3 regions of the Priestia flexa genome follow, and region 2 is predicted to be linked to each of the others. Evidence: predicted binding sites of a transcription regulator. Region 2 holds the regulator's gene; each other region holds the start of a gene.
What was found. The regulator Rex, encoded in region 2, represses fermentation and respiration genes when NADH is low (regulators of the CRP and FNR family bind a similar motif). The targets are predictions, from matches to a motif close to TTGTGAAATATTTCACAA.

Region 1: the regulator Rex is predicted to act here: its motif matches at 1,970-1,987, upstream of LZP85_RS18485 (AtpZ/AtpI family protein).
Region 3: the regulator Rex is predicted to act here: its motif matches at 2,128-2,145, upstream of LZP85_RS14940 (L-lactate dehydrogenase).

Annotation. Positions count from the first base shown of each region.
Region 1 is NZ_CP090431.1:3,583,026-3,586,288, forward strand. Features, by position in the region: gene atpF (F0F1 ATP synthase subunit B) at 1-5, opposite strand, end outside; gene atpE (F0F1 ATP synthase subunit C) at 125-337, opposite strand; gene atpB (F0F1 ATP synthase subunit A) at 429-1,142, opposite strand; gene LZP85_RS18480 (ATP synthase subunit I) at 1,149-1,532, opposite strand; gene LZP85_RS18485 (AtpZ/AtpI family protein) at 1,539-1,760, opposite strand; gene LZP85_RS18490 (S8 family serine peptidase) at 2,080-3,263, opposite strand, start outside.
Region 2 is NZ_CP090431.1:3,961,046-3,964,308, forward strand. Features, by position in the region: gene LZP85_RS20530 (ABC-F family ATP-binding cassette domain-containing protein) at 1-1,266, opposite strand, end outside; gene LZP85_RS20535 (redox-sensing transcriptional repressor Rex) at 1,542-2,186, shown strand; gene LZP85_RS20540 (twin-arginine translocase TatA/TatE family subunit) at 2,219-2,401, shown strand; gene tatC (twin-arginine translocase subunit TatC) at 2,417-3,178, shown strand; gene LZP85_RS20550 (YdiK family protein) at 3,210-3,263, opposite strand, start outside.
Region 3 is NZ_CP090431.1:2,903,623-2,906,885, reverse strand. Features, by position in the region: gene LZP85_RS14945 (L-lactate permease) at 1-1,031, opposite strand, end outside; gene LZP85_RS14940 (L-lactate dehydrogenase) at 1,081-2,022, opposite strand; gene LZP85_RS14935 (YycC family protein) at 2,283-2,426, opposite strand; gene LZP85_RS14930 (glycerophosphodiester phosphodiesterase) at 2,528-3,256, shown strand.

The DNA.
Region 1 (3,263 bases), 380 kb from region 2:
GACACGGCTGCTTCACTCCCTTCAAAGACTTAACATCTATGATTTTGCTCATTAAAGACATAAAGCAATGGCGAAGGTTCTTTTCGAATGATCTTCGCCACTTTTAAACGTTTTAAGTTACTGATTATTGACCTTGAACCATGAACGCGATTACTACAGCGATGATAGGAATCGCCTCTACTAATGCAACCCCGATGAACATTGTCGTTGTTAATGTACCACGTGCTTCTGGTTGGCGAGCGATACCTTCTACTGTTTTTGATACGATAAGACCGTTACCGATACCAGCACCTAGTGCCGCTAAACCAATTGCAATTGCAGCTGCTAATAAACCCATTTTATAAAGTCCTCCCTTAGTGAAATAGAATTTTTTCAACATGTTTTAAACTCGCTCAAAACGGGTAAAGCTTGAGCGAAGGTTTTATAAATTAATGGTCTTGACTCACTTTGTGTGCCAGGTAAACCATTGTTAACATTGTAAAGATAAAAGCTTGAATTGCACCTACGAAAATACTGAAGCCTTGCCATGCCAATGTTGGCACAACTGCCCCAAATAATCCAAGAGCAGTACCACTTGTAGCAAGCCCTGCTAATAAAGTTAACAGAATTTCTCCTGCATAGATATTCCCGAAAAGACGTAGACCAAGCGTTAGCGTATTTGCAAACTCTTCAATAATCTTTAATGGGAATAGAAAAGGCATTGGTTTGAAGTAATCTCGACCATATTCTGCAAATCCCTTCATCTTAATACCATAATAATGTGATAAGACAACGACCATTGCTGCTAGAGTCAATGTAATCGTCGGATCAGCAGTCGGTGATTTCCACCATAATTCGTGATCGACAACAACGGCAAATGGTAATCCTAACATATTGGCGACAAAGATATACATTAGTAGCGTTACACCTAATGTTAAGAAACGACCACCCGTCTTCCAATCCATTGTGCTGTTAATGAGGCCTTTTACAAAGTCTAATACCCATTCCAGGAAGTTTTGCATACCTGTAGGCTTCATTGCTAAAGTACGAGTACATAAAACTGCAATTAAAAACACAATGACTGACGCCACGGTAATCATCAACATGTTACTGAGATTAAACGTAAGACCAAAGAAATCTTGAGTTGGTGATTCATGACCCAACTATATTCACCTCTCTTCCCATCTCCTGCGTATATTTTGAACAACTAAATCTATGATAATGACAAGATAGGATGTCATTAATCCCATAACTACACCAATAATATGAAAAGTATTTGGATAAGAGATTGTAATTACAACTGCTAGAGCAGCGGTTGCAAACCTTGCAAATGTTCCTACTGAACGAGGTCGTTTTCCTTCATCCAGCGCTTGTCCAAACTGTTTAGCCCTTCTTACTAAAACCCAAAGGTTATACAAACTGAGTGCTGTACCTAAAATCAGGCCTAAAAACACGGTTTGATAAGGAGTAAATCCCCATCCGAGAACGTATAGTGCTAGTAAATAAAATATGTAGGATCGAAGTCTTGGAAATAAATGTTGCAATTCTTGCATGGATTATTAATCTCCTGAAAAAAATTGTCGGACTGTGCGCAGCATGGCATAGACGCCAACTGCAAGCCCTAAAAGAAGGCCTAAAACTAAAAAAAGTGGCTCAGTCCCAACTTTTCCATCAATCCATTTGCCACCAAATAGACCGATTAATACGGAACCTGCTAACTGAGAAAGAATGGTGGACATCAATGCAATCGCTTGTAATGAATGCCGTTTTTGCTTAGTCATTTAGAAAACCCCTTTTTGGTAAATTCTTTTTTTTAAAAAAAATCTACATACTCTACTCTAAAACTATGCGAGCTTATGTATAAATTACCAAAAAAGTTAAAAACAGTTAGTCAAAAACACAAGCGAACCTTGATTTTCAAGTGTTGAAAACCTTATCATTTATATCCATTGTTAGCATACAATAGCGCATATTTAATGTCAATGTGTTTAAGCTAAAAACTTCACAATCTAAAAAGGGATGTTCACATTTTTGCCACACATATTTCATATTTAAATAAGAACAATGTAAAAGGGCGTAAAACCTTGGTTTTACGCCCTTTTACTCAATTACTAGCCCTGCGTTTGCTACCTCTGTTTTACCATCTTTTTTAGCGTATGCGAACACTTTATACTCACCTTTGGGCAACTCTTCCTGCAGCTGAATTTTCCGTTTTAACATCCCTCTTTCTAGTTTTTTATCTACATCTAAATAAGAGACAAACCGAAGGGTGTCTATGTCATAAACAGCAATACCAAATTCATCTGCTCCTTCAGGCAAAAACAATTCGTATAGATACGTTTTTTCGTCACTTCCCTGTACGGCCTGTAGTCCCATAACACGAGGGTAATTTGGCTTTTCAACCATATACAAATAGGGTATTGATATTGTTTCACGTGAATCACGAATTTCTAAACGCCCATCATATATGCCTTTTTTCTTTTGATGGCTGTTTACCTGAAGATCAACTGCAATGGTCTTCGTTTCTTTCGGCTTCAATGTGAAAGAAAGCGGCACTCTCCAAATTTCACCAAACGTTTTTGTTGGAGGCGTAACATGATAAACGTTTTTGTAATTCGCCTCATTAAAAATACGCATTTTAATCCTTTTGTTACTTTGTCCTTCAAAAACTCCAAACGACAGCGTGCTAGGTGATAACAGCGTTGTTGCCTTTACAGCACGTTCCACTTGAATTCTTCCTGCTCCTTGTTCATACGAGTGATAGAGCTCACCCTTTAAGTTACGAATTGGCTTTGCCGTACTCATAAGTGCCGCTTTTACTTGTTCTGGAGACCAATTGGGGTGAGCCTGTAAAAGTAACGCACAGGCTCCCGCTACGTGAGGTGCTGCCATGCTTGTTCCATTTAAAGGCTCATACCCGTTCGGTACCGTACTCATAATTTGGTAACCTGGTGCTACCACATCAGGTTTGATATCCCAGGTGCTCGTAACTGGACCTCTGGAGCTAAAAGGAGTAATAATGTCTTCTACAGTTTCCATAGAAGCGAATGCATACACGTTCCCTTTTTGAATTTCTTTCTTTATGGATTCTCCTACATCACTCGAAACCATAACTACTGGAATTGAAAACGATTCACTTACACTCTCGTCTACCACTCCATTAATAGCATGGTATACAATTACGGCTTTAGCTCCAGCTTTTTCAGCTTTACTGATTTTTTTCGATAGAGAGATTTCTCCCGTTTTCATAAGGACAACTTTGTTTCCAACATCTGCTACTTCCC
Region 2 (3,263 bases):
AGTAGGGTAGTCGTCCCATAATTCATTGAGTACGGCTTTGTTAGACGTCAAGTTTGCCTGTTCTTGATCATAATAGCCTACGGCTACATTAGAACCGAATTGGATTTCTCCTGAAACAAAAGGAAGTTTATTCATTAAGCCTTTTAACAGAGTAGATTTACCAATCCCGTTTGGACCTACTAGGGCAATGCTATCTTGACGAGTAGCACGAAGGTTAATGTTTTTTACAATAAACTGATTTTCTTCATATCCAATGGAAAGGTTGTCAACTTTTAATACTTCATTTCCGCTTTGCCGTTCAATATCAAAGGAAAAGCTTGCACCTTTTTCACCATCGTTTGGCCGATCCATTAGCTCCATGCGTTCTAGCTGTTTACGTCTGCTTTGAGCTCGCTTTGTTGTTGAAGCCCTAGCAATATTTTTTTGAATGAAATCATTAAGCTTTGCTACTTCATCCTGCTGTTTTTCAAATTGCTTCATCTCACGCTCATAGCGTTCGGCTTTTTGTGTTAAATAATTTGAGTAGTTACCAGGATATTTATAGGTGGTTTTTTGACTTACTTCATAGACTTGTGTAACCACTTTATCAAGGAAGTAGCGATCATGGGAGACAATTAGGATAGCGCCATCGTAATTTTGTAAAAATTGCTCTAACCAAGCCAATGTTTCAATGTCAAGATGGTTGGTAGGCTCATCTAAAATTAGCAAATCAGGTTTAGTTAGTAACAGCTTAGCTAGAGCCAGTCGTGTTTTTTGCCCACCGCTTAGTGTAGAAATAGGGGTGGAGTAATCAAAGTTTGAAAAGCGAAACCCGTGCAGGATTGAACGAATGTCAGCTTCGTATTGGTATCCGCCTAGATCTTTAAAGGAAATTTGAAGCTGATCGTATTCCTTTAAAAGCTTTTCATAGTTGTTGGAATCCTGCTGATAAGAAGGGTCTCCCATTTTTTCTTCAAGCTTTCTTAGTTCTTTCTCCATTTTTTGCAATGGCTTGAAGACGGTTAACATTTCGTCCCAAATAGATAAAGTGGATTCTAACACTGTATCCTGTCCCATGTAGTCAATCGTTGTTTCTTTTGGCTTCATAATCTCTCCACTGTCGTAGGAAAGTTCACCAGAAATAATTTTTAGAAGCGTTGATTTTCCCGCTCCGTTTCGACCAACTAGTGCAATGCGGTCTTTAGATTGAACTTCAAGTTTTATATTTGATAAAATCGGGTCTGCCCCGTAATATTTCGTAATTCCGTTTAACTGTAGAATAATCATCGTTTCACCTCTACTCATTTCGACATAGTGTATTTTAACATATTTTTAAGACAGAAGTATGAATAGGTGCATGTCATAAGCATTTCCACAAAATTATGTGTAGAATTCATTATTACCACATAGACTGTGTTAAAATAAACTATAGACTACTGTTCATGAGTGAATAGAAGGTTCACTTAATGGAAGCGCTATCTAATTTAAAAAGAGAATCTTGCTAAGTCAAGCGGAGATCTGAACGATAGCCATTATATCTATCGTAATTAAGGGGGCACAAGATGAATACAGAAAACTTAAAAATACCACAAGCTACAGCAAAGCGGTTGCCACTATACTATCGTTTTATTAAAAATCTACATGCTTCTGGTAAGCAACGTGTATCGTCAGCAGAATTAAGCGAAGCGGTGAAAGTAGACTCCGCTACAATTCGTCGCGATTTTTCCTATTTTGGAGCCTTGGGTAAAAAGGGATATGGCTATAACGTCAATTATTTACTAAGTTTTTTTCGCAAAACATTAGATCAAGATGAAGTAACCAAAGTTGCTCTGATTGGTGTTGGTAATCTTGGAACAGCTTTTTTAAACTACAATTTCATTAAGAATAACAATACAAAAATTGAATTTGCTTTTGATGTTATTGAAGAAAAGGTGGGTACTAACGTTGGAGACGTACCCGTTTATCATTTAGATAAGCTTGAAGAACATATGACAGAAGATATTTCTGTTGCGATCCTAACGGTTCCAGCTACAGTGGCACAGCAAATTACGGACCGCTTAGTCAAATGCGGAATCAAAGGTATTTTAAATTTTACCCCTGCCCGTTTAAATGTGCCAAGCTCTATTCGTCTGCATCACATTGATTTAGCCGTAGAGCTTCAGTCGCTGGTTTACTTTTTGAAAAATTACCCTGAAAATAATATATAATAGAATATATATGTAATAAAGGAGGGGAAACCATGGGATTAGGTGCAGGTAGTGTGATTTTAATTGTAATTTTTGCACTTTTAGTTTTTGGACCAAAGAAGCTTCCCGAGCTTGGTCGAGCTGTAGGCCACACGTTAAGGGAGTTTAAAAGTGCCACTAAAGGAATAATGGAAGATAACGAAGACGAGGGCAAGAAGAAAGAACGAAATCAATAGAGGAATGATTGACATATGAACGAACAAGAAATGTCTGTATATGATCACATTGGTGAACTGCGAAAAAGGATTTTAATCGTCGTCTTTTTCTTTTTTATTGCTACAATTGGCGGTTTTTTCTTAGCGGATCGCGTTATTATTTATCTACAATCAGCAGACGAGGCAAGCTCGCTAACAATGAACGCATTTAAATTGACCGATCCGGTTAAGATTTATATGCAGTTTGCGTTTGTAATTGGATGTGTTGTTTCTGCTCCTATTGCTCTCTATCAATTATGGGCATTTATAAGTCCAGGCTTGTATGATAAAGAGCGAAAAGTAACTCTTGGATACATTCCAATTTCAATTATCCTATTTCTTACTGGTATTTCGTTTGCTTACTTTGTTCTCTTTCCTTTTGTAGTAGAGTTTATGATTCGAATAGCGGATAAGCTAGATGTTAACCAAGTTATTGGTATCAATGAATATTTTTCATTTTTATTTCAGCTTACGCTACCATTTGGTCTATTGTTTCAATTACCCGTTGTCATTATGTTTTTAACAAGACTAGGTATTGTGACGCCACAGTTCTTAAGCAGTATCCGGAAGTACGCTTATTTTGTGTTATTAGTCATAGCGGCTTTTATTACACCTCCAGAATTGTTATCACACCTAATGGTTACAATTCCTTTATTCATCCTTTATGAAATTAGCATTATTATTTCTCGCATTTCCTATCGTAAAATGCTGAAACATAGACAACAATATGAAGAAGCCGTTGGAATTTCTTCTGAATAACAAAAAAAAGCCCCTGTTGTAAGGGGCCTTTTTATTTCTGAGAATCGTTGCTATTTGACTTTTTATATTGCTCCTGAAGCTTTTT
Region 3 (3,263 bases), 1.1 Mb from region 2:
AAATCAATTGAAAGTACAATAGGTGTTCCAGGAGCATTAAAAGTGAAAACAAAAGGTGATAACAGGTTTCCTAGTTGGAAAAGAGATTTGAAAACAGGAAGGCTCCAGATTAGTACAAATCCTGTTAACAAATAAAAAGGTGACCAAGAAAGAATAACTTCTTTTACTGGATATTTTCTCACAGTAGGGGCTTGTCCATTTAGCAAGAAAATACGCTTTGGCTGCCATTTACGTAAGAAAAGAGCAAGTGCTCCCATTGCTAAAAGCGCAGGAATAATATCAGCAAGCTCTGGCCCAATTAGGATGGTCATAGCGGCTTGTGCACTAGTATAAACAAAAGATGTGACCAAAATAGCAGGGAGCGTTTCTTTAACTCCTCGCCATCCATCAATTAAAAAGATAAGTAAAAAAGGAATCGTAAAGTTAATGAAAGGGAGAGTTAAAGTTGTTTGCACCGATACATCCATGGCGCTTACGTTCTCTAACTGAAAAGTATCAACAATCGCTACTGGAATCCCAATGGCGCCAAATGCACCAGATGCTCCGTTCGCGATTAGGCAAAGCATAGCTGCTTGAAGTGGCTTAAAACCGAGTGAAACAAGTAGTACGGCGCAAATTGCAATTGGCACACCAAAGCCTGCAGCTCCTTCTAAAAAGGCATTAAAGCAAAAGCCGATGAGCAATAGCTGAAGTCGCTGATCACTGGAAATGTTAATAATACTACCTCTTAAAACATCAAATTTTCCGGTTTCAACGGCAATTTTATAAAGCCACACAGCCATAATAATAATATAGCCAATAGGCCAGATACCTTGAACGAACCCTTGAATAACGCTGCCGAATGCATGCGTAGGTGAAAGGTCAAAAAAGTAAATAACAAGAAAGAGCGTAATACCCAAGTTTAACAGTGCTGCATAAATTCCTTTCATTTTAAAAAGGGTCAAACATATTAAAAATGAGATAATGGGAATAGCTGCAATAAGTGCTGAAAGCGTAAGGTTTTGAAATGGATTATACGTATCAACAAGCATATGAATGGCTCCTTTAGAAAGCGAGAAAGCGAACTTCCTCGCTTCCTGCTTAGTTTGTTAAAGAGAAAAATGGCTGCTGAATTTCTTTTAACGTTTGAATAGATTTTGAGAATTTTTCATGTTCGGACTTATCTAACGGAAGTTCTAAGACTTTCTTTACACCTCCACGGTGAATGATACTTGGAACACCTACATAAATATCATGTTCACCATATTCTCCGTCTAGATAGGCTCCTACTGGAAGGACAACCTGCTCATTTTTCAAGATGGCTCTCGTAATTCTAGCTAATCCCATTGCGATACCATAATAAGTAGCACCTTTTGATTTGATAATTTCATAAGCCGCATTTCGTACTTGAACAGCAATTTCTTCTTTTCGTTCTGATGATAGCTGATCTGCGATTGGTGTTCCAGAAATGTTAGCGCCACTCCAAACGGCAAGCTGAGAATCTCCGTGTTCTCCAATGATATAACCGTGGACGCTTGTTGGAGCTGCGCCAAGCTCTTCACTGAGGAGGTGACGGAAACGAGCTGAGTCAAGGATGGTGCCTGAACCAATCACGCGTTCCTTTGGAAGTCCTGAAAATTTCCATGTGGCATAAGTAAGGATATCAACTGGGTTTGTCGCTACTAAAAAAATACCATTAAATCCAGAGGACATGACTCCATTCACGATGTGTTCAAAGATTTTGACATTTTTATGAACAAGGTCAAGTCTTGTTTCTCCTGGCTTTTGAGCTGCTCCTGCACAAATTACGACAATAGCAGCATCTTTGCAATCATCGTACGTTCCAAAAGAAATGCGCATAGAGCTTGGAGCATATACGATACCGTGAGCTAAATCCATTACATCACCGCGTGCTTTTTCTTCGTTTAAGTCAACTAACACTAACTCATCGCAAATACCTTGGTTCATTAATGAATAGGCATAGCTTGCTCCAACTGCACCTGTACCTACTAACACAACTTTGTTTCCTAATGTCATTTCCATAAGAATGCCTCCTCAAGCAAATAGTATGTGAAATATTTCACATAGTTAGATAAATAAAAAACAAATCATCTTTAATTTTTTGTAATCATTTCGGCGAATTAGATATTGTGAAGTATTTCACAATTAGATAATAACACTTGCTTTTTCATTTTGCAATAATAAAATATCATTTTTGTTAAAAGTTAATTAAATAAAAAAAGACCTTCTAAAAGGCCTTTCTTATCTTGTATCGCTCCATAATACCAGTGATATTTCTATCATTAGCTCTTGTCGTCTTCTTTATCCAGCTGAGCAAGCTTTTGCAATAGGATATGCTGGGGCATGTGCATAAGTTGTTCTAAAGGAACGTTTAGTTTTTCAGCTAGTTTGACAGCCGTATCAGGTGAGATTTGTAATGGTCTCATACATATCAACTCCTATTCTCTTGTAAAATATATGTGTAAGCATTATGATAAATTGCAACTACCTTGTTAATCATAAGTCATAATGAAGGGATTGAGCAAGTATGCGTATTATGGGTCACAGAGGAGCAGCAGGGACGTTTCCTGAAAATACAATGATTTCGTTTGAAGAAGCAATCAGAGTAGGAGCAGATGGAATTGAGCTTGATGTTCATATGTCCAAAGACGATGAGCTCATGGTTATTCATGATGAAAAAGTTGATCGTACAACAAATGGTAAAGGGTATATAAGGGACTTTAATTATAAAGAATTAAGAAGCCTTGATGCGAGCTATAAATTTAAAAAGAAATACGGCGCGTGTCAAATACCTACGTTAAAAGAAGTACTAGCTTGGGCTTCTAATCAACAGTTTTCTGTTAATATTGAATTGAAAAACAACTTGTTTGACTATGCTTATTTAGAAATGAAAGTACTGGACCTTATTTACTATTATAAAATGAAAGACCGTATCATTATATCTTCATTCAATCATAATAGCTTAGCGAGAGTAACATCTTTTGATTCAACCATTGAAACCGCTATTTTATACTCATACCCAATGTTTGAGCCTTGGATTTATGCTCAACACCTTGGTGCTAGAGCACTTCATCCAAATTATCGTACGGTTAATCAAGTAAACGTAGCTGCTTCCAAAGACTATCGTATCCCTGTGCGTCCATATACGGTGAATGATGTGAAGCTAGCGAAACAGCTATACGGATATGGCTGTGAATCCATCATCACTGATTATCCTGAGAAGATGGTTAATGAATTTGCTAATAAACGTATGTAAAAAAAGA